Regions from separate parts of the Streptomyces sp. CC224B genome, predicted to be linked through region 2. Evidence: riboswitches for the same ligand, from Rfam matches in the RefSeq annotation. Region 2 holds a riboswitch; the other holds the start of a gene.

Region 1 (3,394 bases), on a different contig from region 2:
AGTGGCCTCGGCTCGGTGGAGACCCTGCACCGGGCGTTCCGCCGCCGGCTCACCACGACCCCGGCGGCCTACCGCCGCCGCTTCCGCACCGAGACCGCCTGACACCCGAGCCCCGGCGACTCTCCCGCTCATCCCTCTATTTTGTCATGCCCATATCCAGAAAGGTCCCAATGAACACCCCGCACCCGACCGCGACGCACTCGTCCGCGACGCACCCGTCCACGCCCCTGCGCGACGTGATCGGCCTGGACGGCCGCCCGCCCCGGCTGGCCGACTCCGTCCTGATCATGATCGACTTCCAGAACACGTACCGCACCGGCGTCATGGCCCTGAGGGGCGCCGACGAAGCCCTCGCGGCGGGCGCCCGGCTGCTGGGGCGCGCCCGCGCCGCGGGCACCCCGGTCGTCCACGTCGTCAACGACGGCGGGGAGGGCACCCCGTACGACATCCGCGCCCACATCGGGGCGATCATCGACGAGGTCGCCCCGGCGGACGGCGAACCCGTCGTCGTCAAGCGGTTCCCCGACGCCTTCCACGCCACCGACCTGGAGAAGACCCTGAGCGGCCTCGGTGCCGCGCCGGGCAAGGACCTCGTACTCGCCGGGTTCATGACGCACATGTGCGTGGCCTTCACCGCGCAGGGTGCCTTCCAGCACGGGTACCGCCCCACTGTCATCGCCGAGGCCACCGCCACCCGCGCCCTCCGGGCCCCGGACGGCGCGGTCCTGCCCGCGGCCGCGCTCAAGGCCGCCGCCCTGACGACGGTCACGGACCTGTTCGGCACGGTGGTCGCGGACGTCGACGCCCTCGACGCCTGAGCAGGCGGCCCCTGGGCGGGTGACAGGCGCGTCGCCCGCCCAGGGGCCGTGGCCCGGCGGCGGTCAGGCCGGTCCGAGCTGCCGCTCCGCCGCCGTCACGGTCTGGTCCAGGAGCACCGCGATCGTCATCGGGCCGACGCCGCCCGGGACCGGGGTGATGAGGCGGGCGCGGTGCAGGGCGCCGTCGAAGTCGACGTCGCCGATGTTGCCCGGGTTGTACCCGGCGTCGATCACCACCGCGCCCGGCTTGACGTCCTCGCCGCGGATCAGCCGCGGGCGGCCCACGGCCGCCACGACGACGTCGGCCTCACGGACGTGCGCCGACAGGTCCGCGGTGCGCGAGTGGCAGTACGTCACCGTGGCGTCCCGGGCGAGCAGCAGCATCCCGGCGGGCTTGCCGAGGATCGCGCTGCGGCCGACCACGGCGGCGCGCTTCCCGGCGAGGTCCACGTCGTACGCGTCGAGGAGGCGCATGATCCCGCCCGGGGTGCAGGACACGAAGCCGGGCCGGCCGAAGCTCATCGCCGCGAACGAGCTGAGCGTGACGCCGTCGACGTCCTTCTCCGGCGCGATGGCCTCGAACGCCGCCCGCTCGTCGATGTGGTCCCCGACCGGGTGCTGGAGCAGGATGCCGTGCACCGTCGGGTCCTCGGAGAGCGCGCGCAGGGTGCCGACGAGCTCTTCGGTCGTGGTCGCGGCGGGCAGCGCGAGGTGCCGCGAGACGATCCCGGCCTTGGTGCAGCGGTTCCGCTTCATCCGTACGTACGTGACCGACGCGGGGTCCTCACCCACGAGCACGGTCGCCAGGCAGGGGGCGCTGCCCGTGCGCCGGGCGACCTCGGCCGCGCGGGCCGCGGTCTCCTCGGCGACGCGCCGTGCGAGCGCGGTGCCGTCCATGAGCTGGGCGGGAACGGTCGTGGTGGTGGGGGACATGGCCGCCTCCAGGCGTGGTTGACCACTCGCCCAGGCGCACGGCATCGACATCTGCGTCAGGCCGCTCCCCGGTGGTGCTCCACCCCAGCGCCAGTCACGGCCCGCGGCCACTGTAGTCGAACGGGGGCGGCGGCCCGCCGGCGAGCCCCGCCCCGGTCCGTCAGGCCCGGCAGAGGCAGAAGGGGTGCCCCGCCGGGTCCGCGTACACGCGGAACCCGCGCTGCCCGTCCTTGTCGTCCAGGTCCAGCGGCATGGCGCCCAGCGCCAGGGCCTCGCTCTCCGCCTCCGCCATGTCCTCGACGGTGAGGTCCAGGTGGAGCTGCTGGGAGTTGGCGTCGGCGCGCGGCCACTGCGGCGGGCGGTGGTCCGGGGCGCGCTGGAAGGCCACGCGGTTGCCGTCCGGCGTGTACAGGTCGTACCAGTTGTCGTCGTACTTCTCCACGGTGCCGCCGAGGAGCGCCTTGTAGAAGCCGGCGAGGGCGGGCGGATCGGGGCAGTCCAGAGCGACGAGACAGTATCGGGCTACAGGCATTGGCGTTCTCCTCGTCCAGGTCCACACACGGTCGTGGCGCGCCTCGGCGGCCACCGGGCCACGGGTGCCCGCGCGCGCCGCCCGCATACCAGGGCACCGGTACGGCAGAGGCACGCACTCCGTGCGAACCGCCACCGGGCAGCCGAACGGCGGCCGGACAGGCACTTTTCCACGCGGGGCGGCCGCACAGGGCCCGCCGCACCCTGTCCGCGTGTCGGCGGCAGCCGCACGCGTCCCGTGTGACACGCCATGGCCGCCATCCCCCGACGGACGACGGCGCGCCGTCCCGGCGAACCGGTGGCTCCGCCGGGTCCCCGCGGCGACAGTGGGCACGTGACCGCGGACCCCGTCACCCTCGTCCCCTTCGCCCCGGAGCACGCCCCGGCCGTGGCTGCCTGGGCGCGGTCCGTCGTCGAGGCCGTGCTGTGGTGCGGGGAGTACCGGTACCCGGTGACCGGCCGCGCCGTTGCCGGCTGGTGCCGGGGGAGCGGGGTGCGGGCCCGCCTGCTCGTTGCCGGTGGTCGGCCCGTCGGGTACGGGGAGCTGTGGCCGGACGAGGCGGAGGACGAGGTCGAGCCGGCCCGGATCATCGTGGCCCCGCGGGAGCGCGGCCGCGGCCTGGGCCGGACCCTGGTGCGTGCCCTGTTCGCCGAGGCGCGGGGGACCGGCCTGCGCGCGGCGTTCCTGCGCGTGCACCCGGCCAACACCCCCGCCCTGGCCTGCTCTCCGGGCAGCGGGCTTCACCCCGGTGGCCGCCGAGGGCGCCGCCCTCTGAAGCGCGCGGCAGCCGGTCGCCTATGTCTGGCTGTACCGCCCGCTGAGGTCCGGCACGGCACCCGGCTGAGGCGGGGGCGGCCCCCGTGAGCCGAAGAGGAGACGTGTGGGCAGGCCGATCCAGTCGGCGGCCGCGTCGATGGACGAGTACGTCGTTGCCGACGAGGACGGCGACTTCGGCCGGGCCGGGCCGGGTCCGGCGAGGACACGCACGCGTTCCTCCTGTACCTTGCCGCCGCCGTGGTCGGCGGCGGCCCCCGTCTTCCCGGCCGGGCTGAGCCTGGAACGGCCAGCGCCGCCGCGCCGCCGGGACGGCGTACGCGCGTCACCGCGGCCG
Region 2 (3,394 bases):
TCGAAGGGCTCGCCGGCGCCCGCTCCCTCGCCACCGACCCCGCCGCCCTCACCGAGGCCGCCGGGCTCCTCGGCCGCGCCGCCGCCCTCCGCGCCGCCGAGGGCGCCCCGCTGCCCCCGGCCGAACGCGCCGACACCGACCGGGCGGCGGCCCGCGTCCGCGCCGCCCTCGGCGACGCGGCCTTCACCGCCGCCCACGACGCGGCGTACACGGCGTACACGGCGCGCACGCGGGGCGAGGCGGCCGGGGCCGGGGCCGCGGACGGCTAGGAGAGCACCGCCCGGAGCTGGTCGAGCCCCCAGTCCAGGTCCTCCTTGCTGATCACCAGCGGGGGAGCGATCCGGATCGTCGAGCCGTGGGTGTCCTTCACCAGGACGCCGCGGGCCATGAGCTTCTCGGAGATCTCCCGGCCCGTGCCGTGCGCCGGGTCGATGTCCACCCCGGCCCACAGGCCGCGCCCGCGCACCTCCACCACCTTCCCGGAGCCCGCGAGCAGGCCCAGCTCCGCGTGCAGGTGCTCGCCCAGCTCCGTCGCCCGCTGCTGGTACTCGCCCGTCTCCAGCATCGCCACGACCTCCAGCGCCACCGCGCACGCCAGCGGGTTGCCGCCGAACGTCGAGCCGTGCTCGCCCGGCCGGAACACCCCGAGCACGTCCGCGTCCGCCACCACCGCCGACACCGGCACCACACCGCCGCCCAGCGCCTTGCCCAGCAGGTACACGTCCGGCACCACGCCCTCGTGCTCGCACGCGAACGTCCGCCCCGTCCGGCCGAGACCCGACTGGATCTCGTCCGCGACGAACAGCACCCCGCGCTCACGCGTCAGCTCCCGGACGCCCGGCAGGTATCCCGGCGGCGGCACGAGCACCCCCGCCTCGCCCTGCACCGGCTCCAGGAGCACCGCGACCGTGTCCTCGGTGACCGCCGCCCGCAGCGCCTCCAGGTCGCCGAACGGCACGATGTCGAAGCCCGGGGTGAACGGGCCGTAGTCCGACCGCGCCTCCGGGTCGGTGGAGAAGCTGACGATCGTCGTCGTACGGCCGTGGAAGTTGCCGCTCGCCACCACGATCCGCGCGCGCCCGTCCGGGACGCCCTTGACCCGGTACCCCCACTTCCGCGCGGTCTTCACCGCCGTCTCCACGGCCTCGGCGCCCGTGTTCATCGGCAGCACCATCTCCTTGCCGCACAGGGCCCCGAGCCGCGTACAGAACTCCGCGAACCGGTCGTGGTGGAACGCGCGCGACGTCAGTGTCACCCGCCCCAACTGCTTCCTGGCGGCCTCGACGAGCCGGGGGTTGCCGTGGCCGAAGTTGAGTGCCGAGTACCCGGCGAGCATGTCGAGGTACCGGCGGCCCTCGACGTCCGTCATCCACGCGCCCTCCGCCGACGCGACGACGACGGGAAGGGGGTGGTAGTTGTGCGCGCTGTGCGCTTCGGCCGAGGCGATGAGGTCTTCCGTAGCAGACACGGGAACTCCGTTTCTCGCGTTCGCACTCCGTTGTGCGGTCCTACGGCTTCCAACGGCGCAAGGAGGGTCTCGCGGTTCAATGGGGGACAGGGGCGCCTTCGTGGCCCCATACCTATCGTCGCTCGCACCGTGAGCGAACCCTGACACGGCGGCGTGCCCGCTACCCTGGTTTCCACAGCACGGCGACTGGCGCACAGGGAATCGACCCTGAGGGAGCCGTGCGAGGCAACACCTTCGAGGTGCCGCCCGCCTGGGCACCCCGGGACCACGATCGGACACCATCACCGCTCGCCCCGGAGGACGCCATGACACCCCCTTCTCCCGCGCAGGACACCACGCGGGACGCCGCGCGGCACCCCGCCCTCGCCGCCGCCGACCCGGAGCTCGCCGCGCTCGTCGCCGCCGAGGAACAGCTCCAGGCCGACACGCTGCGCCTCATCCCCAGCGAGAACTACGTCTCCGCCGCCGTCCTCGAAGCCTCCGGCACCGTCCTGCAGAACAAGTACAGCGAGGGCTACCCGGGGCGCCGCTACTACGAGGGCCAGCAGAACATCGACCAGGTCGAGCGCCTCGCCGTCGCTCGCGCCAAGGCCGTCTTCGGCACCGACCACGCCAACGTCCAGCCGTACTCCGGGTCCCCGGCCAACCTCGCCGCCTACCTCGCCTTCGCCGAGCCCGGCGACACCGTCATGGGCATGGCCCTGCCCATGGGCGGCCACCTCACCCACGGCTGGGGCGTCTCCGCCACCGGCCGCTGGTTCCGCGGCGTGCAGTACGGCGTCCGCCAGGACACCGGGCTCATCGACTTCGACGCCGTCCGCGACCTCGCCCTGAAGGAGAGGCCCAAGCTGATCTTCTGCGGCGGCACCGCGCTGCCCCGCACGATCGACTTCGCCGCCTTCGCCGAGATCGCCCGGGAGGCGGGCGCCGTCCTCGTCGCCGACATCGCCCACATCGCCGGCCTGGTCGCCGGCGGCGCCCACCCGTCACCCGTGCCGCATGCCGACGTCGTCTCCACCACCACCCACAAGACCCTGCGCGGGCCGCGCGGCGCGATGCTCCTGGCCCGCGAGGAGCACGCCAAGGCCATCGACAAGGCCGTCTTCCCCGGCCTCCAGGGCGGCCCCCACAACCAGACCACCGCCGCCATCGCCGTCGCCCTGCACGAGGCCTCCCTGCCCTCCTTCCGCGACTACGCCCACGCCGTCGTCGCCAACGCCAGGGCGCTCGCCGAGGCGCTGCTGGCCCGCGGCTTCGTCCTGGTCTCCGGCGGCACCGACAACCACCTGATCCTGATGGACCTCACGCCCAAGGACGTGCCGGGCAAGGTCGCCGCGAAGGCCCTCGACCGGGCCGGGATCGTCGTCAACTACAACACCGTGCCCTACGACCCCAGGAAGCCGTTCGATCCCTCCGGGGTACGGATCGGGACGCCCTCCCTGACCTCCCGCGGACTGGGAACCGAGCACATGGCCGTCGTCGCGGAGTGGATCGACCGGGGCGTGCGGGCGGCACGCGAGGAGGACGAGGACGCCCTCGCGAAGATCCGCGCCGAAGTGGCCGACCTGATGTCCACACACCCCGCACCGGGCCTGCCCACGGGGTGAGCCCCGTGTCCCCGGGGCCGGGGCTGCCACCCGGTGGCCCCGGTGCCCCGTCGCGCCGGGCCCCTGCTCGACTGCCTCCCGCGGGCAGGTGGCCCCGCCCCGGCCGTCACGCGTGCCTGCGGCGGCGGTGGTAGTACGTCGTCGCCATGGCGCCCATCAGGGCGCCTGCTGCCACGCTCGGGAGCGTCCAGGACCAGCCGGTGTCGGTGGTGTTCCGGGGCGGGGCGGCCGGGGCGGCGGCGACCTCGGCCCGTGCGGGGTAGGGCCGGGACGGGGGTATGCCGGCGCGGCCCTCCGGGGCCTTCTCTCCCAGGACGTG

Evidence for each region. A riboswitch is a leader RNA that binds a small molecule or an ion and turns the genes downstream of it on or off. The one in region 2 is predicted to bind ZMP and ZTP.
Region 1: another riboswitch for ZMP and ZTP. It lies ahead of QK440_RS09740 (bifunctional 5,10-methylenetetrahydrofolate dehydrogenase/5,10-methenyltetrahydrofolate cyclohydrolase); the one in region 2 lies ahead of glyA (serine hydroxymethyltransferase).

The regions. Positions count from the first base shown of each region.
Region 1 is NZ_JASCXL010000018.1:19,387-22,780, forward strand. Features, by position in the region: gene QK440_RS09730 (DJ-1/PfpI family protein) at 1-102, shown strand, start outside; gene QK440_RS09735 (cysteine hydrolase family protein) at 171-818, shown strand; gene QK440_RS09740 (bifunctional 5,10-methylenetetrahydrofolate dehydrogenase/5,10-methenyltetrahydrofolate cyclohydrolase) at 882-1,751, opposite strand; ZMP/ZTP riboswitch at 1,773-1,859, opposite strand; gene QK440_RS09745 (VOC family protein) at 1,912-2,283, opposite strand; gene QK440_RS09750 (GNAT family N-acetyltransferase) at 2,617-3,147, shown strand.
Region 2 is NZ_JASCXL010000019.1:69,725-73,118, forward strand. Features, by position in the region: gene QK440_RS10310 (BTAD domain-containing putative transcriptional regulator) at 1-269, shown strand, start outside; gene rocD (ornithine--oxo-acid transaminase) at 266-1,468, opposite strand; ZMP/ZTP riboswitch at 1,641-1,731, shown strand; gene glyA (serine hydroxymethyltransferase) at 1,774-3,075, shown strand; gene QK440_RS10325 (hypothetical protein) at 3,182-3,394, opposite strand, start outside.